Regions from separate parts of the Shewanella sp. JNE2 genome, predicted to be linked through region 3. Evidence: predicted binding sites of a transcription regulator. Region 3 holds the regulator's gene; each other region holds the start of a gene.

Region 1 (8,286 bases), 1.7 Mb from region 3:
ATGATTTTTTTAAGCATGGCCTGACCATCGGCGAACAGCTTTTGCGCTTCAACGCCGACCACTTTATCGCTGAGGATTTCAGGGTAATGGCCGTGCAGCTCCCACGAGCGGAAAAACGGTGTCCAGTCGATACGCTCAACTAAATCTTCTAATGGATAATCATCAAACACTTGGCGACCGAGCACATTGGGTTTGAATGGGGTGTAACTGGCCCAATCGTGTTGGCAGCGGTTTTCACGGGCGGCCTCCAGTGAAACAATCTCTTTACGCTTGGCTTGGGATAAACGCTTGGTGCGCATATCGTCGTATTCGGCATAGGTTTCATCAATGGTGGCTTGGCGTGTCTCGTTATTCACCAGTTTGCTGACCATTGGCACAGCGCGGGACGCATCGGCAATATAGATAGCGCCATGGGGATAATGGGGCGCGATTTTTACCGCTGTATGGATTTTTGAGCAAGTCGCGCCGCCGATAATTGCTGGAATAGTTAAGCCTTCGCGGTGGAAGGTTTTCACGTTATGCACCATCTCATCAAGGCTTGGGGTGATAAGGCCCGACATGCCGATGATATCGATATTGTGTTCTTTCACGGCGTCGAGAATTCGCTCCACCGACACCATCACGCCTAAATCGAATACCTCAAAGCCGTTACAGGCGAGCACTACGCCGACGATATTCTTGCCGATATCGTGCACGTCACCTTTTACGGTCACCATCAATATCTTGCCATTAGACTGACCTGCGACTTTTTCCTTTTCAATAAAGGGATTGAGGTAAGCCACGGCCTTTTTCATCACCCGCGCAGACTTAACGACTTGTGGCAGGAACATCTTGCCCGAGCCAAATAAGTCGCCGACCACATTCATGCCGTCCATCAGTGGGCCTTCAATCACATCGAGTGGACGTTTCGCTTCTTGGCGAGCGGCTTCGGTATCTTCATCAATAAATTCGGTGATGCCTTTAACGAGCGCATGGGCTAAACGCTGATTAACTGGCCAAGAGCGCCATTCTAAATCTTCTTTCTTACCCACCTGCGCGCCATCACCGCGGAATTTCTCTGCGATTTCAAGTAACTGCTCTGTATTGCTCGAGCCTTCAACTGGGCAGGGCAAGTTAAGCACCACGTTTTCGACGCGCACTTTAAGCTCGGGGTCGATATCATCGTAAATGGCTAACTGACCCGCGTTCACAATCCCCATATCCATGCCGACTTTAATCGCGTGGTACAGGAATACCGCGTGGATCGCCTCGCGCACTGGGTTGTTACCACGGAACGAGAACGACACGTTCGACACGCCGCCCGAAATCATCGCATGGGGCAGGGTGGCTTTAATTGCTTTAATGGCATCAATAAAATCGACAGCATAATTGTCGTGTTCATCAATACCCGTGGCAATCGCAAAGATATTGGGGTCGAAGATAATGTCTTCTGGCGGAAAGCCGACCTTATCGACCAGCACGCGGTAGGCACGGGTACAGATCTCAATTTTGCGCGCTTTAGTATCGGCTTGGCCTTGCTCGTCGAATGCCATGATAATGGCCGCCGCGCCGTAGCGTTTCACTAAGGTAGCTTGCTCGATAAATTTGGCTTCGCCTTCCTTAAGGGAAATCGAGTTAACAATCCCCTTGCCTTGGATACATTTGAGGCCAGCTTCAATCACCTCCCACTTAGAGGAGTCGATCATAATCGGTACGCGGCTGATGTCCGGCTCAGAGGCAATCAAGTTTAAAAACTTGTGCATGATCTCCACGCCATCGAGCATGCCTTCGTCCATATTGATGTCGATGATCTGCGCGCCGCTTTCAACCTGTTCACGGGCGACATCGAGCGCCTGCTCGAACTTGCCTTCTTTAATCAGTTTTAAAAACTTGGCAGAACCTGTGACGTTGGTGCGCTCGCCCACGTTCACAAACAGGGTTTGGGCGTCGATAGTGAGTGGTTCCAAACCCGCAAGACGGCAGGCAACCGGAATGTCGGGTAAGACGCGAGGGTCATATTTTTCAACCGCTTGACGAATAACGCGAATATGTTCAGGCGTACTACCACAGCAACCGCCGATAATGTTGAGCATGCCTTCGCGCGCCCAATCTTCGATCACGTTCGCCATATCTTCTGGGGTTTCATCGTAACCGCCAAACTCGTTCGGCAGGCCTGCATTCGGATGCGCCGACACATAACACTCACTAATGCGGGATAATTCTTCCACATAGGGGCGCAATTCTTTTGGCCCAAGGGCGCAGTTTAGACCGATAGATAAGGGCTTGATATGGCGAAGGGAATTGTAAAAGGCTTCGGTCGTTTGGCCAGTCAGTGTGCGACCAGAGGCATCGGTAATGGTGCCCGAAATCATGATCGGCAATCTGTCGTTAGAATGCTGTCCAAATAAGTCATCAAATACGGATTCAATCGCAAACAGTGCAGCCTTGGCGTTTAAGGTATCGAATATGGTCTCGACCATAATGATATCCGCGCCGCCCTCAATCAGTGCCTTAGTGGATTCTTTGTAAGCGGTCACTAACTCATCGAAGCTGACGTTGCGATAGCCAGGGTCGTTCACATCAGGGCTAATCGAACACGTACGGTTAGTGGGGCCTAACACACCGGCGACGTAGCGTGGAATGCCTGTGGCAGCAAAGGCTTCATCACAGGCTTCACGGGCGAGGCGCGCGCCTTCGCGGTTAATTTCGGCTGACAGCGACTGCATGTCGTAGTCGGCCATGGCGATAGTCGTGGCGTTAAAGGTGTTGGTCTCAATAATATCGGCACCGGCGTTTAAGTAGTCGGTGTGAATTTGTTTGATAATGTGAGGCTGCGTGAGCACTAACAGGTCGTTATTGCCCTTAACATCCGTATGCCAATCCTTAAAGCGTTCGCCGCGATAGTCCTCTTCCTCCAGTTTGTAGCCTTGGATCATAGTGCCCATGGCACCGTCTAAGATCAGAATGCGCTCTGCAAGCTGTTTGCGAATGTCTGCTAATATCTGGCCGGCTTTGGTTGAGGGTATCGTCATAAATAATTACCTTAAATACAGCTAAGTTAAGTCCAAGCATCGACCCTTGTTATGCAAAATGCATTTTATTCTGGTCTATCGACATTTGTTTTTGGATACTTGTTTTTATAAAATGTTTTTGGACATTTAAACGTATAGACGTCCATAATACGCGACTTATGATCGTCAGGGCAAGATGAAAGTCAAAGGCATTAGGCTCTAGGCATTGGTGCCTAGCACCTAGGCGCTAGGTCCTAGGCTTTATTTAAAGGCATATATGAAACAAGTGCAGCTTTTATTGTTACGCCACGGAGAGTGTGAAGGCGGCGCCATCTTGCGGGGGCGTGTGGATGTGCCTTTGAGCGAAAAGGGTTGGCAACAAATGTCGGCAGCGGTTGAGGCGCAGGCCAGCGTGTGTAGCGCGATTTATAGCTCGACTTCATGCCGCTGCGCCGATTTTGCCCACGCTTTCGCCGCCGAGCTGCATTCGACAGCGGCGTTGGTATCAGTCACTAGGCCATTGCAGGCGCAGTGTTTGTCGGGTTTACAGGAAATTGATTTTGGTGATTGGGACGGTTGTCGGCTCGATGAACTGTATCAACAAGAGGGCGAACGCTTAGTGGCGTATTGGCAAAATCCTTGGCAAACGCCGCCGCCCAATGGTGAAACTATGGCAAGTTTTGAGTCGCGGGTGAATGGGGCGGTTGATCAGATACTCGCCGCCGAGTTTGAACGATTGACCCTCGACTCACATAAAATGGGTAATGAAAACAGTGCCGTTAATGAGCGCGGTGACAATATGCCTGCTACCAAAGTGTGGGTTGTGACCCACGGCGGGGTGATCCGTCACTTAATGGCTCGCGCCCTTGGGGTTGAACGGGCGGTGGGGTTTTATAGTCAACTTGATTTACCCGTGGCGGCCGTGGTGACTATTAATGTGCTACAAGATGAACAGGGTGCCTGCTATTGGCGTTTAGATTGGCCAAGTGGGCGCAGGTGTTGAGGCCTTATTTCACGACCTAGGAGTTATGGTGTAGGCGTGATCGTTTGGCGAGAATAAGCTGACATGAAAATATTCTGATTTAAACAGCATTGCCTAATGGGATAGATGTAGGATAATGCTTTTCCCTGACGTTTGAACGAGATAGCGTATTACATGCGCAATGAGTGATAACGTCGCAGAAATAGGTGTTGGGAATAGACTCTCTTGTTCGAATCGCTCCGTTGTTTTCATTCTCAATGGCGTTGTGAACAAAGTGCATATCAACCCAAACATAATAGGGAATCGGGGCGCTGCTTGTCAGTCAGCCCGAACTGTACCCGCAACTGTGAGTAGTAAAAGAAGAACCTAGAACCTAGAACCTAGAACCTAGAACCTAGAACCTAGAACCTTCTTTCCCTACAAGTCAGGAGACCTGCCTATTTCTGTTATCGCTGCGTGCAGCCTTAGTTCTCGAGCGGGTGACTCGAGGGAGCAGATAACAATGTACATAGCCTTTTTTAATCTAGGTTTGGACTCGCTAGGAGCGCCGCGTTGGTGAAACTCTCTGCAATCCAAATGAGCCATAGTTTGAGTGACAGTAACACTCGTCCGTCAACGAACCAGAGTGTCGCACTCGATGTCAGCCAGTTAAGCTGGTGTATCGGTGGCAAAACCATTCTATCCAATATTAACTTTTCGTTGCCAACGGGGCAGATGCTGGGGCTGATTGGGCCTAACGGTGCGGGCAAGTCTAGCTTGCTGCGCTGTTTGTATCGATTTGTGCGCCCGACTCAGGGCAAAATTACCCTTTTTGATCAAGATATTGAGCTCTTATCGCCCAAGACGTTTGCTTGCCGTGTCGCCGTCGTGCAGCAAGATACACCGCATTATTTTGACCTAACCACAGAGCAATTGGTTAGCATGGGCTTAACGCCCCACAAGGGCATGTTCGATACCAATTCCAGTGGGGATGCTGAGCGCATTGCTCAGGCCTTAGATAAAGTGGGCTTGAGCCATAAGAGGTATCAACAATATGAGCACTTATCTGGTGGTGAAAAGCAACGCGCCTTGATTGCCCGCGCCATAGTGCAGCAGCCGCAGCTTTTAATCCTAGATGAGCCAACTAACCACCTCGATGTGCGCTATCAAATTCAGATCCTCGAATTAGTGCGTAGTCTTGGGATCAGCGTGATTGCTTCTATTCATGATCTTAATCTAGCCAGTGCCCTGTGCGACAGTTTGTTGTTGATCCATAACGGTGAAGTCAGCGCTATGGGGACGCCAACCGAAGTATTAACAGAGGCGCGCATTGGTGATGTGTTCGGCGTGTGTGCTCAGGTATCGCCCCATCCACAACATAAAAAGCCCTTAATCAGTTATTTTTATGGTTACCACCATGTGGCTCATGGCCTGAACGAGCGAGGCGAGGGCGGATGATGTCGAGGAATAAACAACATTTCCTCTCATATTTGGGGCGTATTGTGACACCGTTGACGAGACAACAACTGATGCTGCTTGTATTGGGCATCATCACTTTGGTCACCCCTATTGCTGCGGCGAGCTTTGGTGCGGCAAATATCCGCTTTATAGAAGTTATTCAAGTGTTTACAAATAATGTGGTGAATCCTGTTCAAGCCAATGGTATGACTGAGCGCATTGTGATGGAACTAAGACTGCCGCGCATTTTACTGGCTTTTGTGGCGGGGGCAGGCTTGTCAATGGCGGGGAGTGTGTTGCAAACCGTGACCCGTAATCCGCTCGCCGATCCCTATTTGTTTGGCATTAGCTCAGGCGCATCTTTTGGCGCTGTGGTGATGTTGACGATTTTTACCGGTTCTGGTTTATTTGAACATTCAGCATTAATTGCAAGCTCAGGTATTTTTAGCGGCTCGGGTGCTTTTGCTGGGCTGCTCTGGTTTAGCTTACCCTTTGGCGCTTTTATCGGTGCGAGCTTATCTGTGTTAATTGTGCTTGCCTTGTCTGGGCTTGGGCTTAATAGCCAAGTGGAGCGCATGTTGCTTTCTGGTGTGGCAACCTCCTTTATGTTTGGCGCATTAACGAGTCTGCTGCTGTATTTCGCCAGTCCACAGGCCACGGCATCAGTGCTCTTTTGGAGTTTAGGCAGTTTCGCTAAGGCCAGTTGGTCGTTGCTAGTGCTGCCGAGTTTAGTGATAGGCGTGAGTCTGGTGATTATTTTAGGGATGAAGCGTCAGATCATGGCGTTGCAAGCAGGGGACGAAACCGCCCATACCTTAGGGGTGAATGTGCCTAAGCTGCGGCTCAATATGTTGCTGCTTTGCTCCTTGATTACCGCCGTATTGGTTGCCACCTGCGGCGGCATTGGTTTTGTCGGTTTAATGATCCCCCACACAGTGCGGTTATTATTTCCTAGTCGTCAATCAATATTATTAACCGCGTTGGTGGGAGGATTATTTTTGGTGTGGATTGATGTCTTAGCACGTTGTTTGTTGGGCAATCAAGAGTTACCCGTGGGTATTATTACTGCCGCCATAGGGAGTTTTTTCTTTTTGATTATCCTGCGGCGGCGAAAAGTAACCCGTTAATTTAATGCTTACGACCTATGGAAAAGAGTCATGGAATGCATCGTAGTGATTAAATTTGGATTAGCAAGTGGAGTGTGAATGTCTCAATCAGCCGTGTCGTTTCAAATTAACCCTGTGAGCAAAGTACAAGAACAGTCGATTCAACAGAAAATAAATCTTAAGACTAAGCCGCTTGGCGCCCTCGGGCAGCTCGAATCCTTAGCATTACAAATAGCTCGCATACAGGGTGCTGATCAGCCATATATAGCGAATCCCACCATGCTGGTGTTTGCGGGTGACCATGGCATTGCAGCAGAAGGCGTTTCCATTGCCCCTAGTGAAGTGACGCGCCAAATGGTGCAAAACTTTGCCCATGGCGGTGCGGCAATTAATGTTTTTTGTCGGCAAGTTGGCTTTAAGCTCGAAGTGATCGATTGCGGTATTTTAACGCCTATCGAAGGGGGTAAAGGCATTATTGATCAACGTCTTGGCGCAGGAACGGGCGCTATTCATTTAGAGCCTGCCATGGCGCTGGAAACCGTCGATAAAGGCTTTGCGATGGCGCGTGATTTGATTGAACGCCACCACCAAGCGGGCTGTAATCTGGTGGCCTTTGGCGAGATGGGCATAGGCAATACCTCTGCTGCATCTGCGATTATGGCGGCGATAATGCAGCTCGATGTGATTGATTGTGTTGGCCGTGGTACTGGCATTAATCAAGAAACCTTAGCGCGAAAATTGATGCTGATTGAGCTAGCGTTATTGCTACATCAAAGTGCGTTAACTGGACCAAAAGAAGTGTTGGCGTGTTTAGGTGGTTTTGAAATTGTGCAGATGACAGGCGCTATGTTAGCCGCCGCCGAGCGTAACATGCTGGTGGTTGTGGATGGTTTTATCGCGACTGCCGCTGCATTAGTCGCAGTAACAATAGCGCCTAATGTGCGCGACTATTTGATTTTTGCCCATCAATCAGAAGAGCAAGGCCATCTGCGAATGTTAGAATTTTTGCAGGCTAAACCTTTGCTATCGCTTGGCCTAAGATTAGGCGAAGGCACTGGTGCAGCCTTGGCTCTACCGCTTATCCAAGCAGCAGTAAATTTTTACAATCAAATGGCGAGTTTTAGTGATGCGGGGATTGAGGCTGTTGTATGATATGCATTAGCTAAGCTGTTTATTTTACTTATTTAAAATAATAACTTTTTAGCCAACCGTTTTAATTTTAAACCTTGCAGCAAGTGTGGATTCACTAAGGATGCTTTATGTCAGAACGCGAAAGCTGGCACAAAGAAATAGATTTATTTTTAGTTGCTATGGGCTACTTTACCCGCATCCCAATGCCTAAATGGGTTGAGGTTGATAGCGATAAACTCAATAAGGCGAGCCGTTATTTTGGCTTAGTGGGCCTGTTAATTGGGCTATTAAGTGCGATTGTCTTTTGGTTAACACAGAATTGGCTTCCTGCAGGGGTATCAGTGCTGTTAGCCATGTTAGTTGGCGTTTTACTGACAGGTGGATTCCACGAGGATGGCCTAGCCGATACCTTCGACGGTTTTGGCGGTGGTTGGACGGCAGAAGATAAACTGCGGATCATGAAGGATTCGCGGCTTGGTAGTTATGGCGCTATCGCCTTGATATTAGCGTTATTGCTGAAATGGCAGTTGTTGGTTGAATTGGCACTTTATGATCCCGTGGTTGCAGGCTCGGCGCTTATCGTGGCGCATACAGTGAGTCGCGTGGTTGCTGCGAGCATTATTTTTACCGAAAAATATGT
Region 2 (8,286 bases), 1.4 Mb from region 3:
GCTCAAGCCGCGAGATAATCGGGAAGCCAGTGAGATTCTGGCACTGCCCCCGCAACGGTAAAAGGTGAGAGAAGACCGCGTTTGATAAGTGAGTTCAAGACAGAACCCGATAATCAGAATGTGAAAGGTCAGTCTCGCGTTAATCCAACTTTTAATGGATTAACATAGCCTAAGTCCGGAGACCGGCCCTAAAGGTGTTTTTGAGATTTCGGTGGGCAGATCTCAAAATGCGATAATCACCGTCAGTATTTACGCTTAATCAACGGTATCGTGGCGTCAATGCCCCGTTTTCCTTGTAGGAGTTAAAGGTAAAATGGGAACAAATCCAACTAAAATCGCGCTGCTGATCGGCAGCCTTTGCAGTTTTTCAATTATCGCGCCCGCTCTGGCGGCCGACGATACCCATACCGCTAGAGTCGATGAGCATCTTGTCGTGATTGGCCGTACAGACAATACCCCGCTAAACATTGCTGCCAATGTGAATGTGATTGATGCCGCTGCAATTGAAATGAGCGGTGCAACGAGTTTGACTGATGTACTACGCGGTCGAAGCGGTATTCAAATTTCGGATAATAATATTGGGACTAGCTTTGCGATGCGCGGTTTTAGCGCCAGCACTGCTGTTAACAATACACTGATTTTACTCGATGGCCGTCGTCTGAATAATATCGATATCGCTGCGCCAAGCCTCAATGCGATTCCGCTTAACCTTGTTGAACGTATTGAGATTTTATCGGGCAGTGCGGGTGTGCTTTATGGCGACCAAGCTGTCGGTGGGGTGATTAACATTGTGACTAAGTCACCCGAAAACACTAGCGGCAGTGTGCAATTATCGGGTGGCAGCTTTGATACCTATGAAGGTCGCGGTGATATATCTGGCGCCATCAATAAAGACTGGCGTTACTTTTTTACAGGTAGCTACAACCAAGGTGATAACTATCGCAAGCATAATGCCAATGAAACTGGCTCGATTTTAGGCCGTATTCAATATAAAACTAATACAGATGCTTTTTTTGTTGAAACCAGCTATTACGATGATGACCGTGAAAATCCCGGTTCACTTACCAAAGATCAATTTAAACAAAACCCTCGTCAATCTTCCAATAAAAGCGAATATGTCCATGAGATGACCACAGCGGCGCGCAGTGGTTATGAGCATCAGCTTAACCCAAATTGGGCCTTAGCGGCGGATCTGGATTATAGCGATACCTTAGTGACCTCGCTGAACTGGGGGGCAGGTAGTCATAATACCCGTTCTCTCTTAATGTTTAGTCCTAAGGCCTTAGCAAATTATACCACTCGCCAAGGTGAGCTAAATCTAGTGACAGGTTTAGATCTTAGCCGTGGTAAGGCCGACTATAACACTATGGCGCGTAGCAATGTGCAAGAAATGCAAAGTGCTTATGTACAGGCCACAGTGCCATTAAGCCACAGCTTAAGCTATGTGGTAGGTGGACGTTATGCGCGGGTAACCGACGAGTTAGTCGATGGCAATGTCTATCCAAATGGTATTGATTTAGATGAAGATGCGACCGCATTCGAGTTCGGTCTAAACTATCGCCCAAGCGCCGAGCACAGATTCTATCTACGCGGCGATGAAAACTTCCGTTTCGCTAAGGTCGATGAGCAAGCCTACACCCCGAAAGATGTCTATGGCCTAAAGCCGCAGACGGGCCGCTCCTATGAGGCGGGTTGGGATTGGACTGTTGCTAGCCAAAGCCTGCGCGTAAGCTTATACCGCCTCGATTTAGAAGATGAAATTGTCTTCGACCCCAGTGCGGAAAAACCTGTTGGTGGTAGTTTCCAAGGCGCGAACGTCAATGCCGATGCCTCACGCCGTTATGGTGCGAGCGCAGACTGGGATTGGCAGATCACTCAAGCACTGCAATTAGGGCTTGAATATAACTATATCGATGCCGAATTTACCGATGGGGTGAATGATGGTAAAGCACTGTCTTGGGTGGCAAAACATACTGGACGTGGTTATATCAGTATGGATTTCGCCGAGCATTTCCAAGTGTTTGCCGAGGCGATTTATACGGGTAATCGTTTTATTGAAGGCGATAATGCTAATGAAGGCGATAAGCTGGCAAGTTATGTGCTCGGTAATTTAGCCTTAAATTATAATCGTGATGCTTGGTTAGCGAGTCTACGCGTCGATAATTTGTTCGATAAAGAATATGTTAGCTCAGGTTATTATGGTGGTGGTTTGTGGGATAGTTATTATTCTGGCCGAGGTCGTGATATCCGTCTAACCTTAGGTTATCGCTTCTAATCACTTATAAAATATATTTAGCCACCTTTAAATCATTTTTAAGGTGGCTTTTTTACGCTTAAATGATGCACTATTACTTAAGTGCAGATTGATTGTCTATATCATCAAATAAATAGTTGAAAACAAGATTTGATTCTAATGTTTCGATTGTTTCTACCGTAGATTTTTTCATTGTTTTATAGGATGCAACGATCCCATGTTTACCCAAGGTGACTTCAGAGTTTACCTTTTTGCCAGTGCCTACTTTAGCACCATCAACATACCAATCAGCATCGACATTGCTAGTCAGTGTGACGACTGTAGACTTCAGGCCAAGTTTGTCATTGAGCATAGACTCGATTTTATTGTTATATGACGGTTTAAAAGTCATATTAACTTTATAGTGTAATTCACCATTCATATTCATACTTGCATCAATTACTTTATATGATAGAAGAACACTTTTATCGCTAAGGAAAGGATCTGAATTGATAGTATTTTTAACAGTATATTTTTCAGTGTCTTTTAAACAATCATTTATAGATTGAAACTTAGAACAGGTCATTGAGCTTTCTAAGTCAATAGATTTAACATTTTCAGCACTTGATAATTCAGTTATAATACGATTTACGATTTTCTTTTTTAATGAAGAAAGCTGTTCTATTTTCTGTAAGCGTTTACTATTGATAATGTCGTACTGTTTTAATATTCCCTGATAATTTTCTTTATTTTTAATTTCATCACTGACAGATTGTTTTTCAAGTGAGTCAATTTTTTTAACTAAGGTTTCAATTTGTTTGAAATAATTGCTAGCGTTATTATCTTTTAAAATTGCATTCGGTAACTCTAATATTGCTTTATTATAATTCTCTTTTTCATTTTTAATATTTGTAAGTAGTAATTTGTAATCATACTCATTTTGTTGATGCTCAGATAATCGATTATTTACAGATATCAACAAATTATCAATGTCAAATTCTTGCTTGATCTCATTTACAGCTTGGTTTTCAGTTGTTGTTATCAATTCTATGGCGAACGAGTTACTTACAAAAAAGCATAACAAAGCAATTGTAAATTTACTGTATCTCATCTTTCTCTCCGTTAAGTTATCTGAAACAGTCAAAACGCTTGCCATTTCTGAGTTTTGAGCAAAAAAAACACATTTTATCCATAATACTTAAGTTAATTTTTCTTTTCAAATAGATTGTTTTTGTTGATTTTAGTCACATTTGATTGTTTTTTGATATGAGTTTAGCGTGTAATTGTGATCTTTTGGTGGTTTTAAACTTATTTTCTTTGATTGTTATTCAGCATTAATTTGAATATAAGTTATTTTTTAGAAAGTTAGTGGTTATTTTTCAATGCGTTATGTTTATTGCGCTGATGTTTTTAGCTTTTGTTTTTTCAGGATAGAGTTCAGTTTAGCCGTTTATTTTGGATTAGCTTTTAGGGTTGCTGTTATCGCTGTATTTGTGTGCAGATGTTGAGCAACATGGGCTGTAACTTAACTATAACCAAGTTGGTTTTGTTGTAGAAATGGTGTTGAGGTGTTTTACTTAATTGTATGACTCATGTGGAGCGGGTATAAGTTAAAGCCTTTTAAAACAGTGGATTACAAAACATTTTTTTGTGCGGTCACTTTGAGTTACCGACGACCATATTAATTTATGGTTATCTTCATTACACAATCAATGACTAAGTGCTGAAATTCTTTGAATTTTGGGTATGATATGGGTCGTAATCGAATCATCTTAATTTTTAGTAAACAGGTGAAAAGTGTCTTATGACTGATCTTGAGCAACAGGTTTTTACTCAAGTTAGGGCGATCATCGCAAATGAAGAGCAAGTGATTGGCCGGAGAGGAATTCTCATTCCCCTTAAAAAAGCGATCCTTGCCGAAGGCGATATTCGTAATGTGATCGATATTATTTCGAGTGACCCTGCATTGGCGGCACATATGTTAATGCGTAGTAATTCTGCGCAGGCGGCCGTGGTGGCAAATCACAAATCTCGCTCATTAAAAGAAGCGTTGATCCGTTTAGGGCAGGTCAATATTTATCGTTATGCTTTCACTTTCTACCTTAAAGAACGCCTCGATGAGCTACCGCAGCCCTATAAAAAGTTAGTTCAAGGTTATTGGAAATTAACAGAAAGTATTGCGATTGATGCGGTAGACAGTTTGGTGGGTATGGAAGGCGTTGAGGTTGATCCCGATGAAGTACAAACCTTAGCGCTCTTTAGTGTTTTTGGCCAAATTATTGCGCTCACCGCATTTGCTTACCTTAATGCTAGTGCTGAGCAATCTTTCCCGTTAAGTGTAATTAAGTCATTGATTGATAAACAGCAGCAAACCTTAACCATAGAAGCGTTTGAATCATTAGATTTAGATCAAGATCTGCGTCAAGAATTTATGATTGCCCATAATCTACGGCAGACTCGAAATCCCAATTCTCCAGGGTTAATTCTGCGCCGTATCTTATCTATGCGCGGACTATTAATGAATCCGTTGTAATTTTTAGATTTGATAGCATATTAGCCCAATAAAAAGCCTGTATTTGCAGGCTTTTTATTGGGCTTACTACCTGAATCAATTAGATTTATGCTGGCGGGATAAACCTTCACTCGCCACCAGTTGTAACCAATTTTGGATCAATGCTGAGTTTGCGCTGTGGCGGCGATAGGCGCCAAATAGCGGGCGTTTTAAGCCTTCTTGGCCGAGTTTTACCGTGGCGAGACTCAGTCCATGTCCTTCATTTATCGACCAACTTGGCAGTGCGGCTATGCCGTCTTTACAGGCGATGCGTTGCAATAACATCATGGTTAAATCACAGGTTTTTTGCTCGCCTGCCTCTATGCCCGCAGGCTCTAAAAAATGGCGATAAATATCTAAACGCGTCAACGGCACCGGATAACTGATAATAGGCAAGTGTGCTAATTGCTTAGGGGTGACATAGGCTTCTTTTGCTAAGGGATGATCTTTTGCAACCACTAACTTCACTTCAAAATCAAACAAATGCTGGTAGGCGAGTGAATGCCCAGGCACAGGATCTGAGGTTAATACAATATCCAGTTCACCCATTTCTAAGGCATTGAGCGAGTCGAACAGGTGACGGCTCGACAAGTCTAACTCGGCTGCTGGATGATCTTGCCTAAATTGCTCCATCACAGGCATTAACCAGCGAAAACAGCTATGGCACTCAATGCCGACGCGCAACTGATTGGTTTCGGTTTCCAGCCCATTCTTCAAATCTGTCTCGGTTTCTAACACCTTAGGCAAAATCTCTTCGGCCAGATGCAGCAGGCGTGCACCTTCTTGGGTGAATGACAGTGGCTTACTCTTACGCACAAAAATGGGTGAGTTAATTCGTTGTTCCAACTCCTTAATCTGGTGGGAGAGGGCGGATTGAGTGACAAAACGTTTTTTGGCCGCGCCCGCCAAACTGCCGCTTTCTTTCAGGGCCATTAAGGTTCGCAGGTGTCTTAGTTCGATCATGTTCACTCCAAGTGAATTTCGCTCATGTTGTGCTTGAAATCAATTCGGTTGCTGGGATAGAGACTAACACAATAAACTTCTAGACGTCCAAACGCCCATTGTTATTTATCAAGGCTGAAATGCTGAAAAGTGCCAAGAGAAAACAATCTGGTGGGTGCAAGTGCCGAATATGGCTTATCTCAAATAAAGGAAGATATGGTATGCAATTAAATAGTCTTGGGTTTCCCCGTATCGGGCGTCGTCGTGAATTGAAATTTGCCTTAGAAAAATACTGGCGTGGTGAGAGCACTCAGGCACAATTGCGTGAAGTGGCGAGTGAACTTCGCCGCAACCATTGGCAGTGGCAAGCTGCTGCTGGCATTGAGCAAGTTCCCGTAGGTGATTTTGCCTTTTATGATCAAGTGCTGACCTTAAGCGCGACTTTAAATGCCATTCCTGAGCGTCATCGTGGTGAAGGAGCAATCGATCTCGATACTTTATTCCGTGTTGCCCGCGGCAGAGCGCCAACGGGCCAAGATGCGCCAGCCTCTGAAATGACCAAGTATTTCAATACTAACTATCACTATCTGGTACCTGAGCTCAGCCAAAACCAAGTGTTTTCGATTACCTATGAGCAATTTTTCGATGAAGTCAGCGAAGCGCAGTCCTTAGGTTATAAAGCAAAACCTGTGCTACTCGGCCCTGTTAGCTACTTGTACCTAGCTAAAACAGTGGGCCAAGAGTTTGATAAGTTAAGCTTATTACCCAATTTATTAACTGCTTATGCTGACATTTTGGCGCGTTTTGCGGCTCAGGGAGTGCAATGGGTACAGCTCGATGAGCCCATTCTCGCATTGGAATTGGATGGCGAATGGCAAACGGCGATCACTGAGGCGTATCAAGCACTCAGCACTGCGAAGGTGAAGATCTTTCTTACCAGTTATTACGGTGGTATCGCTCACCATCAGGCGCTGGTATCGGCTTTGCCTGTTGCGGGGTTGCATGTCGATTTAGTCACAGCGCCGGATCAATTGGCAGTCTTTGCCAATGCGCTTGGTCAAGATCAAATTTTGTCGGCGGGTGTGGTCAATGGTCGCAACGTGTGGGCGGCAGAGGCGGATTTGATTGCCGAACGCATAGGCGCGGTTGCCCGTGATCTAGGAGATCGCTTGTGGATTGGCACCTCTTGCTCACTCCTGCACAGTCCTGTGGATTTAGAGGTGGAAGCCACGCTTGAGCCCGCGCTGCGTCAACAACTCGCGTTTGCGAAGCAAAAATTACTCGAACTGGCCAATGTGCGCCAATTACTACTGGCACCTGAATCGGTCGCGGCAAAAGAGATTGTGCAAACCTGTTTGGCACGCCGTGAGGCGAAAGCGCAGGCCGCCGACAGTCAAGTGATTGCTCGCGTTGCTGCCTTGACATCTGCCGATTATGAGCGCGTTAGTGATTTCAGCGTACGCCAAGCTGTGCAGCAGCAGAAGTATCGTTTACCTCTGTTGCCGACCACCACCATTGGCTCCTTCCCACAAACACCAGCAATCCGTGGACTACGTAGTCGCTGGCGCAAGGGTGAGCTGAGTGATGCACAATATACCGAGCAATTACAACAAGTCACCCGCGATACTATCGACCGCCAGCTTAAACTCGGTATCGATGTACTGGTTCATGGTGAGGCCGAGCGTAACGATATGGTGGAATATTTTGGTGAACAGCTTGCGGGCGTTGGCTTTACTAAAAATGGTTGGGTGCAAAGTTATGGCTCACGCTGTGTTAAGCCGCCGTTGATCTATGGTGATGTTAGTCGTCCAAAGGCGATGACGGTTGATTGGGCCGAGTTTGCCCAAAGTCTCACCGACAAGCCTGTAAAAGGCATGTTAACTGGCCCTGTGACGATTCTGCATTGGTCATTCGCCCGTGAGGATATCGGCCGCGATGTGATTGCGACTCAGCTGGCGCTGGCTATTCGTGATGAAGTGGTGGACTTACAAAATGCCGGTATTGGCATTATACAAATCGATGAGCCCGCCTTCCGTGAAGGTCTGCCATTGAAACAAAGTGAGTGGCAAGCCTATTTAGATTGGGCGGTCAATGCCTTTAAACTCAGCGCTGCTGGCGTGATTGATGAGACTCAAATCCACACCCACATGTGTTACAGCGAGTTTAACGATACGATTGCCGCGATTGCCGCCATGGATGCCGATGTGATTACTATCGAGACTTCGCGCTCACGGATGGAGTTACTCAACGCCTTCGAAGATTTTGAGTATCCAAATGAAATTGGCCCAGGTGTGTATGACATTCATTCGCCAAACACCCCAAGTGTGGAGGCCATGGTACACTTAATCGAGAAAGCGGCGCAAAAAGTGCCCGTACGTCAACTGTGGGTCAACCCAGATTGTGGTCTAAAAACCCGCACTTGGGATGAAGTCGAACCCGCCTTAAAAAACATGGTCGATGCCACACGGGAACTGCGTCGCCGACTAGGTTAATTGTTAACTTATTTATTATCAATAATATCAATACGATAGAAGGCGGATGTTTATGCATCCGCTTTAAT
Region 3 (8,286 bases):
CGACGGATAGAATTCCACAGGATCTGTTCCATTTCGGGGGTCGATGGCGGAAAAAACTCAAAAGAAACATTAATATCGCCATTAAGCTCAGACAAGCTCTGGTTTAGCGAATGTGAATGTTGTGCGTGATGAAAAGCCATGTGTATTTCCTCAACCGCCCTTGGCACGACTAACCGCCCATGGCACGACTCTATAGTTCAGTGGTTCAAATCAAATGGACGTTTGGACGTCTACATGTCCATATACTAGAGAAACTGAGATGCAAGTCAAGCCAAAAAATCCATTCAGGCCAATTTCTACCCCATTGCGTTCTAGAGTATTAACCCTTTCAAAAATTGTTTTGCAATATTTCCCATAGGAGATCTACAAGGTAAACTTTTAAAAAAAAAAATTAATAAGTTATACTAATTAATGATGATTGATAACGAGGCGGTAACAGTTGTCATTGTTCTCCTTCCTCGCTAATTTTAATCAACCGTTTTATTCCTGCTTAGAAAAGATCTAGGAATCCGCATGAACATATCAAATGATGAGATACGTGAAGTTGTTGAGATATCAATATTGGAGTTATTTGATAGCTTCCAAGCTGCACCTTATAGCTACTTATTCGAGTCAGATATCCAATCGATGCTGTATTCAGAAATTAAAAGGAAATTACCTCATCTAATAGAAATTTCCGGCACAGGACACCCTCATGCAAAATACAATATATCCGTTGTTCACACAGAATATTTCAATAAAATTGATATAGCTTGTATAGATGTTGAACGATATTTTGATCATCCCACACGAGTTCACAAGGGTAGTGATATACACTTGTATGATTTGCCGATCCTAAAGGGGATTGAGATTAAGTATAGAAAACTCGGCGATAAATTTGGGATAAAAGCTTGCTTATCTGATATGACGAAATTACAGAACATAGGGATAAAAGAACCAGTAGTACTCGGTTTTATCCAAAACGATACAGATGTAGATGACTTTTTTTCTGGCAGTAATGTTGGAATGAGATCTATTGAAGAGAAAATGAATGACCCACTTAGCAATATTAGTATTGTAAGCCCGACACGAAGATGGCGAATAGAGTTAGCCTAGCATATTAAACAATTAGAGGTAGCAAAGCTGAGTAGATAATGCTTAAGCTATTTCAATCAAACCAACGTCCAGCAGTGTTTGTAGGCTGCCATAAAGGATGAGTAGCCCTAAAAACAATCTTCTCTAATCGACAATGAACCAACTTAAAGTATCATCCCATATGCCACAAGCAAAAAAAGGACTCGAATGAGTCCTTTAAGCTTTTGAATTTAAATCTATTCCTGCAATAGATCGCGACAAATCTGGGTCAAGTCTGACTGCACTGCTGCCGCTGTCACTTCGCGGCCTGCGCCCGGTCCACGGATGATCAGCGGATTACCTTGATAGAAGGCGCTGCGGATCACAAACACGTTATCCCCCGGGGTTAAATTGGCATAGGGATGATCGGTATCAATCCACTGCAAGCCCACTTCAGCCTTAAGCTCTGGGCCGCTGTTGTCTAAGGATGCCACGTATCTGAGCACCTTATTTTGCTCAGCCGCCGCACCATATTGTTGCAGCAAATCGGCATCTAACTCGGCAATGCGAGCAAGAAACTGCTCTAAGGGAATATCCGCTAAATGTGCGGGCACTAATGAACGCAGCTCAATATCTTCAAGCTCTATTTCAAGGCCAATTTCACGAGCTAAAATAAGCAACTTACGCTGCATATCACGGCCGGATAGATCGTCGCGGGGATCGGGTTCAGTAATACCTAAGCCTCTGGCTTCAATCACTAATTCTGAAAATGGCTTGCTGGTATCGTATTTCTCAAATAACCAACACAGGGTGCCGGAGAAAATCCCCCCCACGGCCTCAACGCTATCACCGCTGTTACGCAGATCATTCAGCGCATGCTGGATAGGCAAGCCGGCGCCGCAACTAGCATTGTAGCGCCAAAATAAGCGACGATTACCTAGTTGCTGCTTTAACTCACGGTAAAAAGGTAGTGGACCCGAGCCCGCGAGTTTGTTCGCGCTCACCACATGGATACCGCGCTCGAACAGTTCTGGATATTGCAGCGTCAAACTGGCGCTGGCACTGATATCTAAGGCCACCAGCTCATCGCAGTTAACTTGCTCTAACTGCTCAAATAAATGCTCATATTGCCAAGGCGTAGCATCTGCCTCGAATTCGGTCTGCCAATTGGCTAAGTTAATGCCAGCGGATTTGATCAACGCCTTACTGGAGCTAACTAATCCCACTAACTCAACCTTAGCCTCAAGTTCATGGTCCAGTGATGGCGAAACCGACTTGAACAGATTGACCCAAGCCTCACCGATATTGCCCACACCGAGCAGTAAGACGCCAATGCGTTTACGCGGGCCAGCACAGCGGCGGTGGACTTTTTGGGTTAACAGATTCACCTGTGACTGTGGCACTAGCGTCACTAGGCTTAAATCGCCACTGAACAAAGGTTTAGCATCACGGCTCAGTAAACGTGCGAAGCTGCGGCGATAATGTTCGGCGTCCGCACTCACTAATGCGACTAAACCAAAATCTGTGTTGATCTGCTGATCGCTGATCCCGAATGCTTCTGCCTCGGCATCGAGTAATCTTTGAACTTGTTTTTGATTCTCAGCGGTATAAGCAAGTTCAACCCTTTGATGGGCAGAGGTCCAATGGGCCAATGGCGTGAAACCCGCGGCAATCAATAAATCTAATAAACGAGTTAACTCCCCTGTGAGTTTAAAGCCGAACAAGACAACGGCATTGAGATTAGTCACCACAGGCGCACTCGCCGACGAACTGTGGGGCGCGATTAAGGTAAAGTCAGTGTGGGACGCATAACTTGAACGCACCGCTAAGCTCACTTCGGTATTGAATAACGGCTGCAAAGTGCGCGAATGCAATACTGGCGAGCCTAAACGCGCTAGGCGATCGGCTTCGGCAAGTGACATACTTTTTAGTAACTTAGCATCGTTGATTTTATTAGGATCGGCGTTGAACACCCCTTCCACATCGGTCCAAATGGTCACGCGCTCGATATCGGCAAGACTAGCAATCAGGCTGGCGCTAAAATCTGAACCATTACGACCAAGTAATAAGGTATCGCCACGCTCGTTAGCGCAGATAAAACCTGTGATCACTAAGCGTTCATTGGGATGCGCGGCTAATAGGGCTTGTACTTTAGCGCGGGATTCCTGTACCCGAATTTGCGGCACAGCGGCTTCATCGGCCACTAAAATTGAACAGGCATCCACATGGCTTGCCGCCACACCAGATTCGCGCAGCAGCGCCGCCATTAAGCGTGCCGACCAACGTTCGCCAAAGCTCACCACATGGTTGATTTGGTAATCGTTGCGAACGTCTAAGGATAATAAGCTGATAAGTTGCGCTTTATCAGTCGCCAAACGCTCACGCAGATCGCGGGCTTGTTCATTCGACAACAACTGCTCAATCAACCCCTGTTGGTAGCTGATCAGCACTTGTAATTCTTCTTGCCATAGCTGAGCCGCATCACGCAGCGCTAATAATTTATACAGAAAATTCGTGCTCTTACCCGCTGCAGAGACCACCACAAGATCATCACTATGACCGTGGGTTAACAGGATATGGGCGACTCGACGATAACAATCGGCATCCGCTAAACTGGAGCCACCAAATTTATGTAAGTGACAACGTGCCATCTATTATTCCTCTACTGACAAGCCGCAGCGGCGGCTAATCCTGCTTGAATATCTGCAACTAAATCGGCGGCATCTTCAATACCCACCGATAGACGCAATAGGGTGTCTTTAATACCAGCCTCGAAGCGCGCCTGCGGCTCCATGGCTCTGTGGGTCATAGTGGCGGGCACGGCCACTAAACTTTCGACGCCACCTAAACTTTCTGCCACGCTAAATAAACTTAATGCACCTAAAAAGGCCACCACTTCGGTCTCGCCGCCTTTGAGCTCAAAGCTCAGCATAGCGCCAAAGCCTTTTTGCTGCTTGGCCGCAATGGCGTGACCAGGGTGATCCGCAAGACCAGGGTAATAGACTTTGCTCACCACAGGGCTTTGGGTTAATACCTCAACAATGCGCTGGGCATTGGCTTGATGTTCGCGAATGCGTACCGCTAGAGTACGTAGGCCGCGCAGGGTCAGATAACTGTCGAAGGCTGACCCCGTTAAGCCTAGAGTGTTCGACCACCAATGTAAGCTTTCGCCGATTTGTGCATCTTTGGCGACCACAGCGCCGCCGACCACATCGCTGTGACCATTGATATATTTAGTGGTGGAATGGATAACGATATCCGCACCTAACAATAGGGGTTGTTGCAATATCGGCGATAAAAAGGTGTTATCGACCACCACCAGCGCGCCGACATCATGGCTCGCCTTAGCAATGGCTTCGATATCCACCACACGCAATAACGGGTTCGATGGGGTTTCGAGCCACACCATCTTAGGATTCTGCGCTATGGCTGCGGCTAACGCTTGACTGTCAGTTTGGTCCACCACAATCAGCTTAAACTGGCCTTTCTTCGCCAAGTTGGTAAATAAACGGTAGGAACCGCCGTAACAATCGTGGGGCACAACCAAGAGATCATCTGGGCCGAGTAAGGTGGTCACTAAGGTGATGGCCGCCATGCCAGTGCATGTCACTATAGCAGTCGCCCCCTTTTCTAATTGGGCTAATGCTTCGCCTAAAATGCAGCGCGTTGGGTTGCCTGAACGACTGTAATCGAATTCGCGGGGATTGTTATGACCATCGAAGGCGTAATTAGTCGACAAATAAATCGGTGGCACAACGGCACCATATTGAGTATCGCTTTCGATACCCTGACGCACTGCCAGTGTGGCTAATTGACGCTCTGCCATGGGTGGACTCCTAAATTCGGTAGACTGATAGAGATGTCTGGACGTCTAAATGTACCTAAGCCCAACCACATCGTCAATAGGCGTTAAGACGTTTAGACGTCTAAACATAAAGAAATCTGTTTGCAATCCCTAAGAAATAGTAGCAATAATTTGACTGTTGTTTGTAAGGGTTTAAAATCTGCCCCGAATTTAGCGTTATAACAGGTGAGTCAATGACTGAATGGAATGGGGAATATATCAGCCCCTATGCTGAACATGGCAAGAAGAATGAGCAAGTAAAGAAAATTACTGTGTCCATTCCGCTCAAAGTGCTTAAGATCCTTACGGACGAACGTACTCGTCGTCAGGTCAATAATTTACGTCACGCCACCAACAGCGAGCTGTTGTGTGAGGCATTTTTGCACGCCTACACTGGCCAGCCATTGCCTAACGATGACGATCTGTCAAAAGACAACCCAGATAGTATTCCCGCCGAAGCCAAGTTGTTGATGGACGAAATGGGGATCGAGTGGGAAGACATGGAATAGCGACTCGTCGCTTCCAAGATTGCTGTTATTTTCAAGATCACATTGCTCATCAATAGGGATCGTTAACGGTCCCTTTTTGTTTATGCCTACATAATCTCAAGCGATGAGTTTATCTTGAGATTTTGGGGTATGTAGGAACCCTATGTTTTCTATGATAGATCCCCAGACACTTGCCTTAGCCTCGCTAATCGTGTTTATGGGCGCCTTAACCCAAAGCCTGATTGGATTTGGGCTTGCGGTTGTTGCTAGCCCCTTGTTGTATATCGTCGATCCGCAGCTTGTCCCTGCACCCGTTATTGCGATGGGATTCTCTATCGCGCTACTTACCTTAGTGCGTGAGCGCGGTCATTTAGAATTCAATGGCTTGCAATATGCTCTTATCGGTCGCGTACCCGGCGGTTTTATCGGTGCCAGCCTGTTGCTGTTTGCGCCTCAACCCATACTCGGTTTATCCATCGCCGCCATTGTGACAATCGCGGTTATTCTCAGCCTATATAAATTCAGTCTCCCCGTTAATAAAGCAACCCTCTTCAGTGCGGGTGTGGTTTCAGGGATTTTCGGCAATATTGCCGCAATTGGTGGCCCGCCAATGGCGATTTTATTGGCAGGCAAAGATGCCTCGCAGTTTCGCGCAGCTTTATCGGCCTTCTTTATTTTTAGCTCTATGATTGCGCTGTGTATTTTAGCTGTAACAGGCTTGCTAGAGATCAAACACCTATGGCTCTCCTTAATGCTATTACCCTCAGTCATTTTGGGTTATTTAGTCGCAGGTAAACTCGTGGGACGCATCGATAAACATAAAACAAAAATGGCGACATTAGCCCTCTGTGCCATCAGCGCGTTAGTGTTAACGGTAAAGTCGGTTATCGAGCTATTACCCCAATAAGTGCCCTGCTTGTACAGGCAAACCTTCTCAAGATTCAAACAATAAAAAGCACTGACATTGCCAGTGCTTTTTCTTTATCTCTCAATATGTAAAGCCTATCTACACTCAGCTTAAGTAGCTTTGTCCTGCGTACACAATAAAGTGTCTCAGTGCGAGCACGCCCGTTAAGCTAGCACAGGCAACCATGATCATTGCGCCCTTAGTATGGCGAGTCGCAGCGGGTAGCAGCATAAACAGCAATGGAATACCAAAGCCGATACCCACTACGCCAATCCAGAATACGCTTGCCCAAACACCTGTTGTCAATGAAGCCAGTGCTGCAGCCGCAGCACCACCTTTAAAGTACAAGGCGCAGAACAACATAAACAGGAACATGACTTCAATCGCCATCACAGGCAATTCTAAACCGTGCATTTTGACAAGCGTTTTATCGTGACTGTCTGTCTTAAACATCAGCAACGCCAGTACCGCGTTAGCCGCAGCGCCCGCCGATAAGCCTGACACTAAAAACAGTGCAGGCAGTACCGCAGTATTGAGCATAGGATAGGCATTCATGGCCGAAATTAAGAAGCCAGTGTAAGCCCCTACGCCAATAGCGAGGACAAACAGCAATACTTCAATCACCTTTCTAAAGGGCATAAGTAACTTAGCAATAGGCACTAAGAAACCTAAGCCCCACTTTGGCAAATCGTCACGCAATACGAGAATCGCGTAGGCAAATGCCAAGGGTGAATAAGCCAGCAGCGCCAACACCCCAATAGCCATCACTGACTGGAAGTTGTAGTTAATCAAGATTAACCAGAAATGGAATGGCTTGGTTAAATCAAACACTAAGCACGCCAAACCTAAACTGATCGCTACAGGCCCAATAATGGCCGCCGCCTTAAGAATACTGCTTTCAACTCCAGCGTTAAGCTCCTTATTCGCCCAACGTAGACCGATACCAATCAGTAAACTGCCCGCGGATAACCCCGCCATAAATAGGTAGACGGCGATAACCCAGTGCCAAGTCACTGGATCATATTGCGTCATATCGCCCCAAGTATTGTTCATAATCAAATCCCCCCTCTTTTGGTAGGAACGCGATACACCCTAGGCTTAGTGCCCAAATGGGTTTTATCTTGGTAAGTGATTTTGGTATTGAGCATGATGGCCACTTCACTCTTAGGATCATTGGCATCACCAAACACAAGCGCATCGGTTGGACACACAGTCACACAAGCAGGCTCTTCACCCCGCGCTAAACGCGTGTCTTTACAGAAGTTGCACTTATCCGCGACTTTAGTTTCTGGGTTCATAAAACGTACTTTGTAGGGGCACGCCGCCACACAGTACATACAACCCACACACTTATCTGCATGAATAGAAACAATGCCGTCTTCACCCACATAGGCAGCCCCCGTTGGGCACACCTTAACGCAGGGTGCATCTTCACACTGTTGGCAGGATACCCTGTGGTATTTGAAATGCAGATTGGGCATTTCACCATAGGGGCCTTCGACACGTACCTGTAGGCGGGTAACACCTTCAGGTACACCATTTTCACTGCGACACGCCACGTTACAAGCTTGGCAGCCGATGCACTTATTCTCGTCGTGCACCATTACATATCGTTTATTCATTTAAGCCTCCGATTAGCGCTTTGCCAGCGTGACACCCGTAGTGTGCACATTCATGCCGCACACAGGTGCTGTCACGTGGGGAAGTAAGTTTCCGCAGTGGATACCTTTGCCCGTTGCTCTGACCAACTCTTTGTTTTTAGAGCCGAAACCCATATAAGCAAATACAGTATCTGGGCGAATACCTGGTGTGACTAAGGCATGACCTTCTTCGGTACCTACGCTACTGGTGAGACGAATTGGATCGCCATTACTGATCCCTAACTTGCCCGCTGTCACTGGGTGAACCCAGATAGCGTTATCAGGCATCAGGTTCGCCAACATAGGAATATTGTGGGTGGCGCCATTGGTGTGTACAGCCACTTTGCCTTGGAT
Region 4 (8,286 bases), 1.5 Mb from region 3:
CAGCGCGTTGAGTCACTGTAGATGTTGGAACTTGGGTTTGAGATGTTTGAGTCGCTTGAACTGGCGCCTCTTTTACCTGAGCCACACTTGGAGCAGAAACATTGCTCACGCCTTGTTGGAAGCGAGTGATATCTTCCTTATACACACGGCCGTGCTTTCCTGTGCCAGGTACTTGGCTCAAATCGATATCTAACGACCGCGCCATACGACGAACTGCGGGGCTGGCTAAGGCTTTACCTTGACGAGCAGGCTCTGCACTCACAGCCTGCGCTGCACCTGCCACATTGGCCACTGTATCTGTATTTGTTGTCGCCGCAGGTGTAGAAGCCGCCTGTTCAACTTCAATGGCAAATAAAGGCGCATGTACTTTAGCTAGCTGACCTTTGCGATAATGCAGTTTGGCAATTTTACCCGCTTTAATGGCTGGAATTTGCACCAGCGCTTTATCTGTCATCACGTCGGCAATCGGTTGATCTTCCTCAACCCAATCACCTTCACTCACCAACCATTCAACTAGCTCACATTCAACAATGCCTTCGCCGATATCCGGTAGTAAGAATTCTTCAATGCTGACAGATGAACTGGATGACGTGGTCGCGTTTGTTACTGCCACTGGCTCAGCAGCCTTTGCGATTGTCGCAGCTGCAGCAGGTTCAGCCGCAACAGATTCTTCACCTGCGATTTCGGCATCTTCAATTTGTACGGCATAAAGCGGCGCATGCACTTTCGCAATATCGCCCTTCGCGTAATACAGCTTAGTGACCACGCCCGCAAAAGGCGCAGGGATTTGCACTAAGGCTTTGTCTGTCATGACATCGGCAATCGGCTGATCTTCAACGACAGTGTCGCCTTCTTTCACCAGCCATTCAACGAGTTCACATTCAACAACGCCTTCACCAATGTCCGGCAAAATAAAATCTTTAATCATACCGGACTCCTAGAAGGTCACTGATGCTTTGATGGCTTCAAAGGTCTTAAGCGCATCGGGCATATATTCTTTTTCATGGACGAGTGGATACGGGGTATCTAAACCACAAACGCGGCTAATGGGCGACTCTAGATACAAGAAGCATTCTTGCTGAATCGTCGCCGCAATTTCACCGGCAAAACCACCGGTTAATGGCGCTTCATGGTTAACCAATAAACGTCCGGTCTTTTTGACAGAATCGGCAACGGTATCGATATCCCAGGGTGACAAGGTGCGTAAATCGATAACTTCGCAGGAGATCCCTTCTTTAGCGGCCATGTCGGCGGCTTTTTCAAGGATTTCCATTTGCGCACCCCACGCCACTAAGGTGATGTCTTTACCTTCGCGAACCACTTCAGCCTTGCCCAGTTCGATTTCATAATCGCCCGCTGGCACTTCGCCAACCGATGCGCGATATAAACGCTTAGGCTCAAAGAAGATCACCGGGTTTTTGTCACGGATTGACGCCAACAGCAGGCCTTTGGCTTGCTCAGGGTTGCGTGGTACCACGACTTTTAACCCCGGCGTCTGGATAAAATAGGCTTCGGGTGATTGCGAGTGATAATGTCCGCCCGCGATACCGCCGCCATAGGGCGTACGGAACACTAATCCACCGACATCGAACTCATTACCGCTGCGGTAGCGGAACTTAGCCGACTCGTTGACGATTTGATCGAACGCCGGAAAGATATAATCGGCGAATTGGATTTCAGCCACGGCAGTCATGCCATTTGAGGCTAAACCATTGGCAAAACCGGCAATACCTTGCTCTGTCAGCGGCGTATTAAAGCAGCGAGCGCGACCGAATTTTTCTTGAAGACCGGAAGTGGCGCGAAATACCCCGCCAAAGTGGCCCACATCTTCACCAAAAACGACCATGCGTTCATCGGCTTGCATGGCAATCGACAAGGCCTCATTGACGGCCTGTAACATATTCATTTCAGCCACGGCTTATAGTCTCCCTGCACTTTTTGGATAGGCTTGCGGATATTTTTTGATATGTTCTTTAAGATCGGCAAGTTGCTTTTTCAGCACTGGCGTCGGCTTGTCGTACACATCTTCAATAATTTCATCCAGCATAGGCACAGGAATTTTTTCAGCCACTTTTACCGCAGCCAATACTTCTTCACGATATTTCTCATGCAGTTTCACATCATCCGCTTCTGCCAACCAACCTTTGTTGATAAGCCATAATTTGAAGCGTTTAACCGGATCGTGTTGCTGCCACTTGGCTTCTTCATCTTTCGAGCGATAACCAGAGGGATCGTCTGAAGAAGAGTGCGCGCCGAGACGGTAAGTCATGGCTTCAATCAGCACAGGCGCATTATGCTCAATCGCATAGGCACGGGCTTGCTGGGTTGCCGCTAACACGGCCAACATGTCATTACCATCAACACGAATGGTGTGCATGCCATAACCCACACCGCGGCTAGCAATACCGTTACCGGCAAACTGCTCTTCGGTGGGCGTTGAAATGGCGTAGCCATTGTTACGACAGAAGAAAATCACTGGGCATTTCAGTACCGCGGCCATGTTTAGGCCAGCATGAAAATCCCCTTCCGATGCAGCGCCTTCGCCAAAATAACAAACCGCGACTTTGCGCTTACCTTGCATTTTTAAGCTGTAGCCCACACCAGTCGCCTGCGGGATTTGCGTGGCTAACGGTGACGAAATCGTTTGATAATGCAATGCCGCACTGCCGTAATGGATTGGCATTTGGCGACCTTTACCAAGATCTTTCTCGTTACTGAACATCTGATTCATAAACTGTTCAGTGGTAAAGCCGCGATAACGCAGCGCCGCATGCTCGCGATATTGCGCGAGGATCACATCTTCTTGATCGAGTGCGGCCACACTGCCGACAATCGCCGCTTCTTCACCCGTACAGGTCATGTAGAAGCTGATGCGCCCTTGACGCTGGGCGCCAAGCATACGTTCATCAAGTACCCGAGTGAATACACAGGTATCGTAAATTTTAGTGGCTAAGGTTTCATCTATCACAGGCAAAACCGCGGTTTCATAAGTGGTGCCGTCGGCTTGTAGAATTCGAAGGATAGGAATGTGTAGCGATGCCTTATCCAAGAAGCCGACACGGTGCACTGTATCAGTGTTGAGTGTTGCTTTGCTCATATTGTGCTCTTGTTATCTCATTACGCATCAAAGCGTTTTGATGCGTCTGTTTATACGAATATGCCCGATGAACATTACGTTAACGTAAACTACCTATCAACCATTGGCATAGCTCAAACCACAAGTTATCCCTGCCTCGCATGTATATATTGCTTTACAAGCCTAACGCACGTCCGCATTCACCGCAGGGATCAGGCAAATCACAGTGCGATTGCCAATAGGCACTTTGGCATTAGGGAACACGACAGACTCAAACTCATGTTCCACTTTAATTTCTTGCCCACCTTCCCGCGCTAATACAAAACCTTTCGGGAAAGATCTGAAGTTTTCGACATCGGTTGCGAAGGTAAATTCAAAATCATCGAAATGTTTATTGATGACGCGGCACACTTGGTACAAGTTAACCTTATCGGCATCAAATGCATCTAACTCCAACGGCTTAGCGGTGATTAAACGCATAAACATTTCATGTGCCGCAATAAAACGCGTCATGTCGTTCTGCCCCATCGGATACACTTTGCCAAGCTCAATGGTAAAGGCATCGGCGCCGTAGCGTTCAGAGGAAAAATAGCTGAAGGTCGTGGTCGGTTCGTGGTGGAAAAGTACTGTATCGACGCCGCTTGCGGCTAAAAACATAATTTGCTCGCCGCTAAAGGCGCGCCTTGGACGATAGGGATAGATAGCGAACTTTTCATGCTTCGAGGCGCGCATCGCCGTGTGCAGATCATAATGGATGCGCTGACGTCCATCGGCAACCGTAGTATAAAAACGATCGACATAGGCTTCGAGTTTTTTCGCGCGTACTCGCTCAGGGTTCACTAACCCTGGTGGATTGGAATGCTCACCACTAAACAGACGATTCATGTTTTCGTCAATAATCCGCGTACCGTTATTAATCGCTAATGGGTTACCAATGAGAAATAAAGTGCGCTGCTTTGCAATGATCTTTTGCTGTAAAAGTTGTTTAATTAAGCTATTGCAGAGTTCAATGGGCGCGGTCTCGTTACCGTGAACACCGCAGGAAAACACAATATCTTTTCCTTCATTCTGTATTGGTTCGAAAACAATAACACCGGTATCCCACACTTCCACTTGAGTATGATCGCCTAAGTTAAATGAAAATTCGCCATCGAACTGTTCAGGATGGGCTAAGGTGAGCGCTAAAAAATCCTTTGAATCTAACAGAGCTTGTAACACAGAATTCTCCTTATAATGGTGTGTTAAAAGTAAGCGCTAAGCGCTAAATAAACCTACAACACCTAAGCACTTAATACTCACCTTCAAAAGCGCTTCAATACTAACACAAGTTTTTCACCTATATCTCTGACATTCTTGTTGAACTACGCAGTTTTGGGGTAAAAATTTTGATTTCTCTTGAGAGAAATTAAGCATCGCACACCACAACAATTGCATAAAATTTTACAGCCATACTTGCTTTTAATCCTCTGTTTAATCACAATCCTTAGCCATCTAGACTTCTATTGGATTTAATTATGGCGTTAGCAACCTTTGGTGCCGGCTGTTTCTGGGGCGTAGAGTATTTTTTTAGACAAGTAAATGGCGTACTAAATGCCACCTGTGGGTATATGGGTGGCAATAATGCCGCCACTACTTATGAAGAAGTGAAAAAAGGTAAAACAGGCCATGCCGAAGTGGTGCAAGTGGAATTTGACCCTGCCCTTGTCAGTTATGAAGACTTGCTCGATGTATTTTGGAAAAACCACAATCCAACGAGTCTGAACATGCAAGGCGGAGATATTGGTACTCAGTACCGCAGCACCATTTTCTTCCACAACCGTGAACAAAAGGCCGCGGCAGAAGCCTCAAAGTTGGCTTTTGCCCGCTCGGGCCGTTGGGGATTACGCCATATAGTGACTGAAATAGTGCCACTGCAACAGTTCCATGTGGCTGAGGAATATCACCAAAATTATATTGATAAGAATAACTTACCCAGTTGCCATATCGAGTATTAATACGAGTTGGCCTTAAATCGGGCCAAATAAAAAACGCACTCACGGATTAACATGAGTGCGTTTTTTATCTCTGAAAAGCTCACTTAAGCGTTTAGTGCCTTATCAATTAATGCTTGTGCGTCTTTGATAATCTCAGCCAAATGCTGCTCACTGATAAAACTTTCGCCATAGATCTTAAATAAGGCTTCAGTGCCCGATGGACGCGCCGCAAACCAGCCATTCGCTGTGGTGACTTTGATACCACCAATGGCGGCATTATTGCCCGGTGCATGGGTTAACACGCTTTCGATTGTCTCACCCGCAAGCACTGTGGCATTTAAGGTCTCAGCATTGAGCAAAGCAAACTTGGCTTTGTTTTCAAGACTGATTGGGCTATCGATACGCTTATAGAAACTTTGACCAAATTGTTTTACTAACTCTTGGTGACGCTGACCAGGGGTTTTACCTGTCACCGCAAGGATCTCTGCTGCAAGTAACCCTAGAATAAAACCGTCTTTATCCGTGCACCAAGTAGTGCCATCTCGGCGTAAGAAGGCGGCGCCAGCACTCTCCTCTCCACCAAAGGCAATAGTCGCCTCAGCTAAACCATCGACAAACCATTTAAAGCCGACAGGCACCTCGAGTAATTTTTTGCCGTGGAAGGCGCAAATTTTGTCGATAAGCGCGCTTGATACCAGAGTCTTACCAATAGCTAAGCTATCGCTCCACAGGGGTCGGTGAGTCAGCAGGTAATCAATCGCCACTGCTAAATAATGGTTAGGATCCATTAAGCCCGTACCCGGGCAGACTATGCCATGACGATCATAATCGGGATCATTCCCAAGGCATAAATCAAAAGATTCTTTATGGGCGAGTAAACCAGCCATCGCATAGGGAGACGAGCAATCCATACGAATTTTGCCGTCTTTATCCAGTGGCATAAAGCTAAAACTCGGGTCGACTTTATCATTCACTAAGGTGATATCAATGCCGTAATGCTTAGCAATCGGTGCCCAATAATGGATACCCGAGCCACCTAATGGATCGACACCTAACTTAAGCTTCGCTTTCGCGATAGCTTGCATATCAATTACATTTTCTAGATCGGCCACATAGGGAGTGATTAAATCGATGGCATGCACATAGCCCGAAGTCAGCGCATCGACATAGGCGAGTTTATTCACGCCCTTAAGCTGCGTGCGAAGATAATCATTAGCTCGCGATTCAATCCAAGCCGTGATATTACCTTCGGCCGGTCCGCCATGGGGGGGATTGTATTTGATTCCACCATCCTGAGGCGGATTATGTGAGGGCGTGATAATAAGACCATCGCTAAGTGCCGCGCCGTTAAGATTAGCTTCGCGATTGGCACAAATGACCGCATGGGAAACCACTGGCGTTGGCGTAAATCCATCGTTTTGCTGGATGTGCACAGTGACTTTATTCGCGGCCAGCACTTCAATTGCCGATAAGTAGGCAGCAAAGGATAACGCATGGGTATCAATCCCAAGGATCAGCGGCCCATCGATATTTACCGATTGACGGTAGTCCACCACAGCTTGGGTAATCGCCCAAATATGCTGTTGGTTAAAACTGCCATTGAAGGCGCAGCCTCTGTGGCCTGATGTACCAAAAGTCACTCGCTGCTGCACATCATCCATATTGGGGGTTATGCTGTAATAATGGCTCATCAGTTTTGGAATATTCACCAGATCCATCTGACTTGCTATTTGTCCTGCCCGTTGATGTATTGCCACCTGATCCACTCCTACTGGAAAATAGCTTAAATTACTTGTAAAGGTTTTAAACACGCTGGGAAATAGCGTAGGCAACTTCAGCATCACAACCAAACTGTACCAATACCTCGACCAAAATCGCCTGTTTTTTGGCAGTATTATTATTTGTCGTCACCCAAAAACCGCTGCTGCCAATTTCCTTCGGATTGGCCGAAGGACTTGCTTTCAATAATTCTTCACGTGAGCGTGCAAAATAAAGTCGATCGCGCCCTTGGATCTGTAAAATTTGTGAAAATTGCGATTGGCTTTGCTGATATAAACTTTCAAGCAAAAATAAGAAACGGCCAACAGCCCCTTTTTGCTGGGCTAACTTATGCTCATCCACTAATTGTTTAAAATCGCTGACAGGAACTGACGACTCTATGACTGGTACTGACGTAACCAACGGTTTCTGTTCAACGGCTTCTAAACTGGGTTGGCTAATTGCCTGTGGCTCAACTTGTTCAATCGTATTCACGGATAGGCCGAGTAATCGACGCAGAATGTCAGAGGCGCTCTCACCAATACGTTCTGTTTTGCTGGCAATATGACGATAGAGCTCTTCATCCACTTCGATATATTTCATAACCTTTTTATCCTTTGTCATTCGTTAGGCCTAACCGAAAAATGTACCACAGGCGATCCACAAATAGGATCCTTGGGATCGCACCCAGTGTATCTATGTCTATCAATCTGATAAAGCATCATTAATCTAAAATTGTGCAAAATTGCACATCAAATTATCAGAATCGCGGCAATCGCTGAAAAAGCAACCAAGTTAGTTCGGCTTAACCACAAGACTTGTCAACCTCATCATATTAGGGGCACAATTCGCGTCTCGAAAAGCAAACCTCCCATAGGAAAACCCATGAATTATGTTTCCTCAGGTCAAGGACATGCGGTGCTAATAATCCATGGCCTGTTTGGTAATTTAGATAATCTCAAAGGCTTAGGCCAAGTGTTAGAAAGCCAGCACCAAGTGATCCGCGTTGATGTGCCCAACCATGGGTTAAGTGAGCATTGGGATCATATGGATTATCCTCGCCTTGCCCATGCCATGATAGATTTGCTCGATAACCTTGACATCGCTCACGCGCACATCATCGGCCACTCTATGGGCGGTAAAATCGCCATGGCCACGGCATTAGCCTTTCCAGAGCGCATTATCAGCATGGTCGCTGCCGATATTGCACCTGTCGCATATGAGCCTAGACACGATATTGTATTTGCTGCATTAGAAAGCCTGCCCTTAGAAGGCCATACCGACAGACGCTTTGCCCTAAACCACTTAATCAACCATGGTATTGATGAAGCCACTGCCCAATTTTTGCTGAAAAACTTGCAACGTACCGATACTGGATTTCGTTGGAAAATGAACTTAAGTGGTTTAAAAACCTGTTATCCAAACATTATTGGCTGGCATAATCAGCCACCGAACCCCGTGCTGAGCTATTCTGGCCCA

The links. Region 3 encodes MetJ, which represses methionine synthesis genes. Its sites were predicted from a motif close to TAGACGTCTAGACGTCTA; they were not measured.
Region 1: a site for MetJ is predicted at 3,139-3,156, ahead of metH (methionine synthase). Genes of this name have one in related genera too.
Region 2: a site for MetJ is predicted at 5,820-5,837, ahead of metE (5-methyltetrahydropteroyltriglutamate--homocysteine S-methyltransferase). Genes of this name have one in related genera too.
Region 4: a site for MetJ is predicted at 4,561-4,578, ahead of msrA (peptide-methionine (S)-S-oxide reductase MsrA). Genes of this name have one in related genera too.

Annotation. Positions count from the first base shown of each region.
Region 1 covers NZ_CP096169.1:3,520,312-3,528,597, reverse strand. The annotation lists gene metH (methionine synthase) at 1-3,011, opposite strand, end outside; gene MZ182_RS15840 (histidine phosphatase family protein) at 3,268-3,993, shown strand; cobalamin riboswitch at 4,214-4,428, shown strand; gene MZ182_RS15835 (ABC transporter ATP-binding protein) at 4,528-5,409, shown strand; gene MZ182_RS15830 (FecCD family ABC transporter permease) at 5,409-6,536, shown strand; gene cobT (nicotinate-nucleotide--dimethylbenzimidazole phosphoribosyltransferase) at 6,615-7,667, shown strand; gene MZ182_RS15820 (adenosylcobinamide-GDP ribazoletransferase) at 7,775-8,286, shown strand, end outside.
Region 2 covers NZ_CP096169.1:3,796,724-3,805,009, reverse strand. The annotation lists cobalamin riboswitch at 1-206, shown strand, start outside; gene MZ182_RS16950 (TonB-dependent receptor) at 314-2,275, shown strand; gene MZ182_RS16945 (hypothetical protein) at 2,349-3,344, opposite strand; gene MZ182_RS16940 (HDOD domain-containing protein) at 4,038-4,766, shown strand; gene MZ182_RS16935 (LysR family transcriptional regulator) at 4,842-5,747, opposite strand; gene metE (5-methyltetrahydropteroyltriglutamate--homocysteine S-methyltransferase) at 5,948-8,218, shown strand.
Region 3 covers NZ_CP096169.1:593,299-601,584, reverse strand. The annotation lists gene metF (methylenetetrahydrofolate reductase) at 1-140, opposite strand, end outside; gene MZ182_RS02760 (hypothetical protein) at 514-1,095, shown strand; gene MZ182_RS02755 (bifunctional aspartate kinase/homoserine dehydrogenase II) at 1,311-3,704, opposite strand; gene metB (cystathionine gamma-synthase) at 3,716-4,879, opposite strand; gene metJ (met regulon transcriptional regulator MetJ) at 5,092-5,406, shown strand; gene MZ182_RS02740 (sulfite exporter TauE/SafE family protein) at 5,549-6,292, shown strand; gene nrfD (NrfD/PsrC family molybdoenzyme membrane anchor subunit) at 6,398-7,345, opposite strand; gene MZ182_RS02730 (4Fe-4S dicluster domain-containing protein) at 7,348-7,914, opposite strand; gene phsA (thiosulfate reductase PhsA) at 7,927-8,286, opposite strand, start outside.
Region 4 covers NZ_CP096169.1:2,118,398-2,126,683, reverse strand. The annotation lists gene MZ182_RS09580 (dihydrolipoyllysine-residue acetyltransferase) at 1-928, opposite strand, end outside; gene MZ182_RS09575 (alpha-ketoacid dehydrogenase subunit beta) at 938-1,915, opposite strand; gene MZ182_RS09570 (thiamine pyrophosphate-dependent dehydrogenase E1 component subunit alpha) at 1,919-3,097, opposite strand; gene astE (succinylglutamate desuccinylase) at 3,260-4,294, opposite strand; gene msrA (peptide-methionine (S)-S-oxide reductase MsrA) at 4,591-5,070, shown strand; gene pgm (phosphoglucomutase (alpha-D-glucose-1,6-bisphosphate-dependent)) at 5,154-6,806, opposite strand; gene seqA (replication initiation negative regulator SeqA) at 6,853-7,410, opposite strand; gene MZ182_RS09545 (alpha/beta fold hydrolase) at 7,693-8,286, shown strand, end outside.